DNA from 2 places in the Bacillus paramobilis genome. Region 1 is predicted to be linked to the other one. Evidence: riboswitches for the same ligand, from Rfam matches in the RefSeq annotation. Region 1 holds a riboswitch; the other holds the start of a gene.
What was found. Region 1 has a riboswitch for preQ1 ahead of AABL52_RS18915 (QueT transporter family protein). Riboswitches for the same ligand answer to the same signal wherever they lie in the genome.

Region 1 (5,160 bases):
AAAAAACATCCAGAGAACTTTCTCTGGATGTTTTTTCATGACAACTGTTCTCCATACTTTTTCAATGTTTCTCCAACTGTACATTGCCTGATACAAAAGGAATGAGCGTAATACTTACTATTTGTCTTTCGATTATGTTCTCGCAAGAAACACCCTTCACAATACGTTTCTAATAAGTCATTTACCTCTGTAATGAGTTGCTTTTTATCCACCTTTGCACCTCTCTATTCGGTTATTTCTTTATGACTATCAATGACTGTTCCTTCTAATGCTTGCGTAGCTAATTGATGCGCTTCTTTATTTTGTTTTCTAGATATTGGCTCACATACAAGTTTTAATTTCATTTGCTTCGCTTTTTGTTCAATTTGATCTAAGTAATGATTTAAATGCTCATCATAACAAGGCCATTCTCCAGCCAATTGCTGCAGTACAACTTGAGAATCGCCGCGAAGTGTAACTGCTTCATACTTAATTCCGAATTCCTCGAGTATATTCATACCATATAGTAATGATGCATATTCCGCTTCATTATTATCATATATACCTTCTATATATGCATTACGGCGAATTCGGTATTTTGTATTTCCTTTTTTATAGTATACACATATACCTACTCCAGCTTCTTTCGTCTGTACATCATAACCGCCATCAAAATAAACGAGTATTTCTTGGGGCTCTTCCTCCACTTGTTTACTCAGCTTTTTCATTTCCTTTAATGACCATTCTGCATCCATTTCATCATAAAATGATAGTTCTTTCACTCTTCCTGTTTTCTCGAAATCATCTGCAAATTGTATTACATCTTCTATGTTCATATAATCTGTCGTTAATTCCGTCTGCAAACCTCGCTTTGTTTTATACAACCAATGAATTTTATATTTCATACTAGATTCCCCTTATATAAGACTTCTTATATGTAGCCAGCTAATGAAAGCCTCACTTTATTTTATTATATTGTATCAAGAGTCACAGCATTATATTCAATGTGATTACATACAAAAAGAGCTATCCCTTTAGGAATAGCTCTTTCATCTATTGCATAAATCTTTCAAATTGTACTCGCTTATTAATCCAGTACATGACAGGCATACCGATCGCCATGACAACAAACTCACCGACTGCACATGTTAACCAAGACAACATAAATGGTAAACCCAATGCAAGATGAAGTTCAATTGCAATCATAAACATTGTAATTGTAAAAATAACTGTATTAAAAATCATACGAGCCCAAACACCTTTAATAAATCGCATAGAAATAATCGTTGCAACTAATGCAAGAATAGATTGCCCTACTCCAAATACTAAATCGTAAGCGATCATTGGTGAGAAAAAGAGATTTGTTAAAAATACACCTAATACAATTCCGTAAATTGCTTTCTTATTAAATACAACAAGATGATTAAACATCTCTGAAATACGAAACTGTACATTCGTAAAGCCAAATGGCTGAATAAGCATAGAAACAGCAATATATAATGCCGCTAAAATACCATTACCGACTAATGTTCTAATATTCATGACAAAATCTCCTTAGTTTTTTTACGTGGGATGGTTTCGAACCACGTTATTCGTTTTTTAAGCAACAAGATTATATTCTACGCAATACACACTCTTTCGTCAATAGATTCCTATCATTAACTACCTTTTTTCTTTTAGACAACGTATAATAAAATATATGAAAGTTTTAGGAGGTTTCACTTCATGACAGCAACAATTCAAAATGAAAAAGTGATCGTTTCCATTTCTGACCAAGGTGCAGAATTACAAAGCGTTCGCTTAAAAGAAGATAACACGGAATATTTATGGCAAGGCGATTCTACTTATTGGGGGCGCCGCGCACCAATTTTATTCCCAATTGTCGGCCGTTTAGTAGATAATACATACTACGTAGATGGTGAACCATATTCTTTAACACAACATGGCTTTGCTCGTGATCTTACATTCTCCGTAAAAGAACAAAGTGAAACGAAAATCACTTATATTGTAACTAGTAATGAAGAAACATTAAAAAAATACCCATACGAATTCGAATTACTCGTTTCTTATGAGCTAGACGGACAAATCGTTCATGTAACATATGAAGTAAATAACCCTACTTCAAAAGAGATGTTCTTCTCAATCGGAGCACATCCTGGTTTCAACTTCCCCTTATTAGAGGGCGAATCATTTACAGATTATCATTTATCATTTAATGGTTCTGAACGCTTAGAAACAAGCGTATTAGAAGGACCTTACCTTTCAAGTAAAAAGCAATTAATCGCTGAAAATACGAATGAATTACCACTTACATATGATTTATTCAAAAATGATGCACTTATTTTTGAAAATATGAATACGGATGAAATCTCTATTCGTTCTCATAAACATAATAAATTTGTAAAAGTAGAATTTGACGGATTCCCATTTGTCGGCATATGGACACCAGGCGAGAATGCACCTTTCTTATGTATTGAACCTTGGTACGGAATTGCAGATGAAGTAACTCCAGTAAAAGATTTCAAGGAAAAAAAAGGAATTCAATCTTTACAAGCGAATGAAATATTTACATGTCGTTATAGTATTACAATCGGCTAACTTACTCTATCCCCTACTTAAAAGGAAACATATAAGTAGGGGATCATCTTATCATTTGGAGGTTTCTCATTTTGATTGAAGTATATATTGATGGTGCATCAAAAGGAAATCCTGGTCCTTCTGGTGCAGGCGTATTTATTAAAGGGGTTCAACCAGCTGTACAATTATCATTGCCCCTTGGGACAATGTCCAATCATGAAGCAGAATACCACGCTTTACTTGCGGCATTAAAATATTGCACGGAGCATAATTATAACATTGTCTCTTTTCGTACAGATTCGCAACTTGTTGAGCGAGCTGTCGAAAAAGAATACGCAAAAAATAAAATGTTTGCACCACTATTAGAAGAAGCACTGCAGTACATAAAAAGTTTCGACCTCTTTTTTATTAAGTGGATTCCAAGTAGTCAAAATAAAGTTGCTGATGAGTTAGCTAGAAAAGCTATCTTACAAAATTAACGGGGGTATGGGTGTGAAAAAAGATTGGATTGCTCCTCTTGCTTTATTATTTGTCTCTTTTATTTGGGGAGCTACATTTGTTGTCGTTCAAAATGCTATGTCTTTCGTTGGTCCATTTACCTTTAATGGCATTCGCTTTTTATTTGCTGGAATTATTTTATTATTCGTTCAAATGATTTTCGTAAAAAAAACATCAAAACAAGATATAAAACAGAGTAGCCTCGCTGGATTAATCGTTGGATTCTTCTTATGTGTTGGCTATGTGTTACAAACATTCGGCTTACTTTATACAACTTCTTCAAAAGCTGGTTTCTTAACAGGGCTTAGTATCGTTATGGTACCCATTTTGTCTTTTATCTTTTTAAAACAAAAAGCTACCATTTTTATCGTAATGGGCATTGCTGTAGCAACAACAGGTTTATACTTATTAACGGCTGGTGATTCTTTTCAATTAAACATTGGAGATATACTCGTTCTCGGTTGTGCAGTCGCTTTCGCTGCTCATATTCTCGTTAACGGCTTCTTCTCTAAGAAAATATCACCTTTATTATTAAGCACGTCGCAAGTATTAGCTGTCGGCATGTTTTCTTCTATTTGCGCCTTTTTGTTTGAAGATTGGGAAAAATTATTTTCAATGGCACTATGGACGAATTCTTCCTTTTTATTTGCTCTATTTTTAACTTCCCTATTCGCGACATCCATTGCTTTTTTCATTCAAACATCAGCACAAAAACATACGTCTCCAACGAGAGTAGCAATCATTTTCGCAATGGAGCCCGTTTTTGCTGCCTTAACAGGCGTTCTCGTTGCAAACGAACAACTTTCTATTTCTGCTATTATCGGATGCCTATGTATTTTCCTAGGCATGGTTTTTGTTGAATTACCTTCCAAAACAAAAAAAGAAGCGCAGGCTGCATGAAGTTACGCTTGTAACTTACGCATAAAAGCCTTAGCGCTTTTTTTATCTGTAATTTCTTCTTCTTTCAATCGTTCTAATAACGCAACAAAATAACTCCCATCAAACTGTAATTGATGTTTAATTGTCGCTTCTATTGCTGCGTTCACAATTCCATCAGATGCACCAGTATATCCTTGTCCGAACATAATAAATCCTTGTGCTTCCTCTGATAATTTAAATCCTTTCGTATGTAAGAATGAAAGATAATCTTCTACTGTTTGCATGTTATTCCCACCTACTCAAAAATTCTCCATCTCCTATCATACATGTTTTTACACGCTATGAGAATGAAATTTCTTTGACAACTTTGTAAATCTATCGTCTACTGTATAGACAATAGAGGATTTCCTTGCAATATGAATGAATATGTATAGTGGAACTTATTTCATATTAAAGGGGAGACACGATGAAACAAGCATTATTAATTATCGATGCGCAGCAAGAATTAATGGATGGGAATGAACAAGAAAAAGAAGTTTTTCATAAAAAAGAGTTATTATCTACACTAAATACAGCCGTACAGAAAGCGATAGATGCAAATGCCCTTATTGTTTTCGTAAGAGATATCGATGTTGCTTCTGGCAGCGGAGAAGGATTTGAAGTACATAATAAAATTAACGTACCTCAGTCTGCAATCCTTATTAATAAAGCAGCAACAAACGCATTCTATGGCACTTCTTTACTCGAACTTTTGAAAGAAGAAAAAATTAACCATATCGTTATCGGTGGATGTAAAACAGAACATTGCATCGACACCGCTGTTAGAACAGCTACTGTACAAGGATTTGACGTTACATTAATTAAAAACGGTCATTCCACAACTGACTCTAACGTATTATCTGCTGAGCAAATCATTGGTCATCATAATAAAACTCTACACGGTCATTATAACGTTGATCATTTTTCTATGGTGAGAGATATCGAGGAAGACCTCTTTCAACCAACTCACGACCAATATCGTGATTAATAAAAAGAATCCTTCATTCAGAAGGATTCTTTTTTATCCAAAAATTTGTGCTGCAATGCTATATAACTCATTATTCCTTTTTAATAATTGATTGCTATTTTTCATCATTATTGGTGGTGTATTCACCTTTTGAAAACCAGCACTCTCTAACTCTTTCAGAAAATCGTCCTTTCCTTTTGGTACATCCATTCTTAATCTCC
Region 2 (5,160 bases), 230 kb from region 1:
TGATGAGATAATAAAAGAAAATTCAGAATACTAAAAGGTGTTTCTAATAAGGAGCACCTTTTTTCACCAACAAAAAGGGGGGAAAGAAGTATGCTTCAATCTAATATGGATGTGAGTTTAGAAAGTTTGGTGAACTCATTACAGTCTACTCGAAGCACGCTATTATCAGAAATTGAAATGTTAAATGATACAGAAGTGAATGTAAAGCCACGCCGTGATAAATGGAGTATTATTCAAATTTTGCATCACTTGCACTTAATTGAACAATCAGTTACGTCTGCCCTTGTATATGCTTTACAAAAAAATGAAAGAAATACGACTCCATTTAAAGATCTCCAACTTACGCTTGATCGCACACATAAACGAGAAGCTCCTCAGCAAATGCAACCAACAGAAACGTTAATGAAAAAACAGCAAGGAATTCAATTACTAGAACATTCACGACAAGAACTATTACATGCGCTTCATAGTGTGATAGATGAAAAAGATCTATTTGAAAATGGATTAAAGCATCCGGTTTTTAATGATCTGAATTTGTATCAGTGGGTTCAATTTCTTGATTTGCATGAACAAAGACATCTTACGCAGTTAAAAGAGGCGAAACACGCAATTTTACAGCGGTAATTAGAAGGAAGTGGGAGACCACTTCTTTTTTGATACGTGCATAGTTTTCTTTCTTATTTTGGAATACTACATGGAGAAAGAAAAGAAGGAGTTGAAAAGTATGTCCAACAAAAAGAAAGAAGAAGAGCGCGCTTGGAAAGCACGTAAAGAAAATCAAAAACCACATGGAAAAGTGAAAGCCTTTGCTGAATTAGTTGAAGGAACAGAAAAAACGTGATGATTATTTCATCACGTTTTTTGTATGAGTGGAAAAGTTAATAAGAAGGTTGTACCAGTCCCTTTTTCGCTTATAATATCAATTTTTCCATTCATAGCTTGCACAACACTGAATACGACCATCATTCCAAGACCAGTCCCTTTTTCTTTCGTTGAGTAGAAAGGGGATCCAAGGCGTTTTACTTGTTCTTGATCCATACCAACTCCTGTATCTTTTATATATAACTGAATACGCTTATGATCAGGAACTAATGTGAAATAAAGATCACCGCCTTTTGGCATGGCCTCAATGCAGTTTTTTAAAATATTTAACAAGCATTGATTTAGTTTTTGTTTTTCTCCCGCGATAAAAAAAGAAGTGCTTTGCTTTATATAATGAGTACGCACATTTGCTAAATTAGCAAGCGGTGTAATTAACGCTAATGCGTGTAGTAGTTCTTCTTCTAACTGTAATGTTTGTTCTTTTTCAATACTTGGTTTTGCAAAGGTTAAATAATCTGTAAGAACGTGATTTGCTTGTTCGATTCCGTTGATGGCTATATCGATATATAATTTTCTCTCCTGTTCAGTGCATGTATCTGATTGTAAAAGTTGCAAAAACCCTTTCGTTGAAGTTAATGGATTGCGAATTTCATGAGAGATAGAAGCTGCCATTTCACCAATTAAATGAAATTTTTCAGCATTCATAAGTTCGTTTTGTAGACGAACTTGAGTTTGTAATATATGTAGTAAATATAAAATAAGGATTGTACCAAGTATCGTACATAACTCATACACAATAATATGTGGTATATAATCAGACTTATTTGTAACTTTTGAAAGAAAGAATGGTATCCAACTAAAGCCGTATGTGAGACTGTAGATAATAGCAAGTGTTATTTTTATACGATTAGAAGTTCGATTGAAAACTTTGTATGTAAATAGTAGGACAATAAATAGAAGGATAGAACCGATAAGCGATGGAAAAACACCTATTCCTCCTAATAAGAAGCGGTATATATTTAATACAATTAATATAGATCCACCGGCAATAGGACCTCCTGTTAATGTACCGACAATTAATACGATATGGCGCATATCAAATTGAAATCCATAATTTGTTTTTGCTCCGAAAGTAATACATAGTATGGTAGCGAGGCAACATAATGCAATAAATATAGCTGAATTTAATTTAGGAGAACGTTTCCCTTTTTGATTCCAAAATAAATGGTATACGAGCATGGTAACAAGGATGAATAATATATTTAAAAAGAGATAAATAATAAAGGGTTTCAGTGGGGTGCCTCCTCTCTTCTCACATTAAATTAATCATACTATAAAATGAAAGAAATGAAATGAGAAATAGCGGAAAAATCAGAAATTTTTTCTGGTAGTATACAATATGTTACAATAAGCTTTGTCAATGAAAGAAGGAATTCCGTGCAATGCACGGGAGAGGTTCGCGAACTCCCTCTATAAAAAACTATGGAAACAACAATATCTTTAGGTATTGTTTTGTTTTTTTATTGTGACAGTTCAAGAACGTTCTTTCTTCTTATTCGTAGTAGAGAAGGAGAATGAGTGAAATGAAAAAAGAAAAGGCAGTTGTTGTTTTTAGTGGAGGGCAAGATAGTACGACATGTTTATTTTGGGCAATAGAGCAGTTTGCAGAAGTAGAGGCTGTAACGTTTAATTACAATCAACGTCATAAGTTAGAAATTGATTGCGCAGCAGAAATTGCAAAAGAGCTAGGAATTAAACATACGGTACTAGATATGAGTCTATTAAATCAACTTGCTCCAAATGCGTTAACGAGAACGGATCTGGAGATTACACATGAAGAAGGTGAATTGCCATCGACGTTTGTAGATGGACGAAATTTACTATTCTTATCATTTGCTGCTGTATTAGCAAAACAAGTTGGGGCACGTCATATTGTAACGGGTGTATGTGAAACTGATTTTAGTGGTTATCCAGATTGCCGTGACGTGTTTGTGAAATCGTTAAACGTTACTTTAAATTTATCCATGGATTATCCGTTCGTAATTCATACACCACTTATGTGGATTGATAAAGCAGAAACATGGAAATTATCAGATGAACTTGGAGCATTCGAGTTTGTTCGAGAAAAAACATTAACATGTTATAACGGAATCATTGGTGATGGTTGCGGTGAATGTCCAGCATGTCAACTTCGTAAAGCAGGATTAGATACGTACCTGCAAGAGCGTGAAGGAGCGAGTAACTAATGGATAACTTCTTTGGATTTCGCATCGTAGAAAATTTGCAAAAAATGGACAAGGATATTCAGCGTAAGCAGCTTAAATATCATAATAAAAGAGTAATGGTCAGCAAGGAATTTACATTTGATGCAGCACACCATTTGCACTGTTATGAAGGGAAATGTAAAAACTTACATGGTCACACATATAAAGTTGTATTTGGGATTAGTGGATATGTAAATGAAATCGGTCTTGCGATTGACTTTGGAGATATAAAAGAAATTTGGAAGAATGAAATAGAAGGCTATTTAGACCATCGTTATTTAAACGAAACGTTACCAGCAATGAATACGACTGCTGAAAACATGGTCGTTTGGATTTACGAAAAGATGGCAGAAGCATTAATAAAAGATAATCGTGCGAACGAATATAAAGGAGCTCGTGTTGAATTTGTTCGTCTTTTCGAGACGCCAACTAGTTATGCGGAAGTAAGACGGGAGTGGATGCTCGATGAGTAAAATCCCTGTTTTAGAAATATTTGGTCCGACTATTCAAGGTGAAGGAATGGTTGTGGGACAAAAGACGATGTTTATCCGTACAGCTGGCTGTGATTATAGCTGTGCTTGGTGTGATTCTGCTTTTACTTGGGATGGATCGGCTAAAGATCAAATTAGACAGATGACAGCAGAGGACGTTTGGAATGAGCTTGTAGAAATTGGTGGCGAAAATTTTTCTCATGTTACGATTTCAGGTGGAAATCCAGCGTTGCTGAAAAATATTGAGTTTCTTCTTTCTATATTAAAAGAGAATGGAATGCGAACGGCAATTGAAACGCAAGGGAGTAAATGGCAAGATTGGTTACTTCAAATTGATGAGATAACGATTTCTCCAAAACCACCAAGTTCGGCAATGAATACTGATTTTCAGAAGTTAGATGCTGTGATTCAGAAACTAGCAGGAAAAGATATTAGTTTAAAAGTAGTAGTATTTGACGATCAAGATTTTGAATATGCAGTTAAGATGCACGAACGTTATCCAAATGTGCCATTTTTCTTACAAGTAGGGAATGATGATACAAAAACAGTGGATGATGCGATGTTGATTAAAAAATTATTAGATAAGTATGAGTGGCTTATTGATAAAGCTGTAAATTGTAAAGAGATGAATGATGCAAAAGTATTGCCGCAGCTTCATGCGTTAGTATGGGGAAATAAACGCGGGGTATAATGAGAAGGGATGTTTAAAATGGCAGGAAGATTAGATGAAGATTTAAAAGATGTAACGTTACTAGGAAATCAAAATACAAAATATTTATTTGAATATAGCCCAGAAATTTTAGAGGTATTTGATAATAATCATCCAAATCGTGATTATTTTGTGAAATTCAATTGCCCTGAATTTACAAGCTTATGTCCGAAAACAGGTCAACCAGATTTTGCAACAATTTATATTAGCTACATTCCAGAACAAAGAATGGTAGAGAGTAAATCTTTAAAGCTATATTTATTTAGTTTCCGCAATCACGGTGATTTCCATGAAGATTGCATGAACGTTATTATGAATGATTTAATTAAATTAATGGATCCACGTTATATTGAGGTATGGGGTAAATTCACACCACGTGGAGGGATTTCAATTGATCCTTACTGCAACTACGGTCGCCCAGGAACGAAGTATGAACAAATGGCAGACTACCGCATGATGAACCATGATCTATATCCAGAAACAATTGATAATCGTTAATATATAATAGAAAGAAAGGATCTGTATAACATACAGATCCTTTCTTTCTATTATATTATGCATTTTGATTAATGACAGTATAGTTTTTATGACTCACAACTGTAAGAGGTTCCATATCTAGTTCTCTAAAATTTTCCATAATTGTTATATCTACAATAACGGAGTTTTGATTTACTTTTTGAACACGGCCTTGCATTCCACCTTTAAATTCAATGATATCTCCAGTTTCTGCGATCTGCATAAGCAACTCTCCTTGTTACAGTTTTCCAAAAAAAGAATAATTTTGGTTTTTTTATTTCCTCTTATTTTGAACCATATTGTCCATTTTGTAAATGTTTCCAAAGTAAAAATTCGAAAAATATTCACATTTTGTAAG

Region 2: linked by a shared signal. The riboswitch ahead of queC (7-cyano-7-deazaguanine synthase QueC) and the one ahead of AABL52_RS18915 (QueT transporter family protein) in region 1 are both predicted to bind preQ1.

The regions. Positions count from the first base shown of each region.
Region 1 covers NZ_CP151108.1:3,704,975-3,710,134, forward strand. The annotation lists gene AABL52_RS18900 (DUF2564 family protein) at 1-2, shown strand, start outside; gene AABL52_RS18905 (zinc-finger domain-containing protein) at 36-212, opposite strand; gene AABL52_RS18910 (ribonuclease H family protein) at 225-884, opposite strand; gene AABL52_RS18915 (QueT transporter family protein) at 1,033-1,521, opposite strand; PreQ1 riboswitch class I at 1,528-1,572, opposite strand; gene AABL52_RS18920 (aldose 1-epimerase family protein) at 1,705-2,577, shown strand; gene AABL52_RS18925 (reverse transcriptase-like protein) at 2,649-3,035, shown strand; gene AABL52_RS18930 (DMT family transporter) at 3,049-3,954, shown strand; gene AABL52_RS18935 (DUF6123 family protein) at 3,957-4,217, opposite strand; gene AABL52_RS18940 (cysteine hydrolase family protein) at 4,400-4,960, shown strand; gene AABL52_RS18945 (GNAT family N-acetyltransferase) at 4,994-5,160, opposite strand, start outside.
Region 2 covers NZ_CP151108.1:3,937,141-3,942,300, reverse strand. The annotation lists gene AABL52_RS20185 (DinB family protein) at 91-624, shown strand; gene AABL52_RS20180 (DUF6254 family protein) at 725-841, shown strand; gene kinB (sporulation sensor histidine kinase KinB) at 853-2,061, opposite strand; PreQ1 riboswitch class I at 2,269-2,312, shown strand; gene queC (7-cyano-7-deazaguanine synthase QueC) at 2,406-3,068, shown strand; gene queD (6-carboxytetrahydropterin synthase QueD) at 3,068-3,559, shown strand; gene queE (7-carboxy-7-deazaguanine synthase QueE) at 3,552-4,268, shown strand; gene queF (preQ(1) synthase) at 4,287-4,784, shown strand; gene AABL52_RS20150 (YkvS family protein) at 4,840-5,025, opposite strand.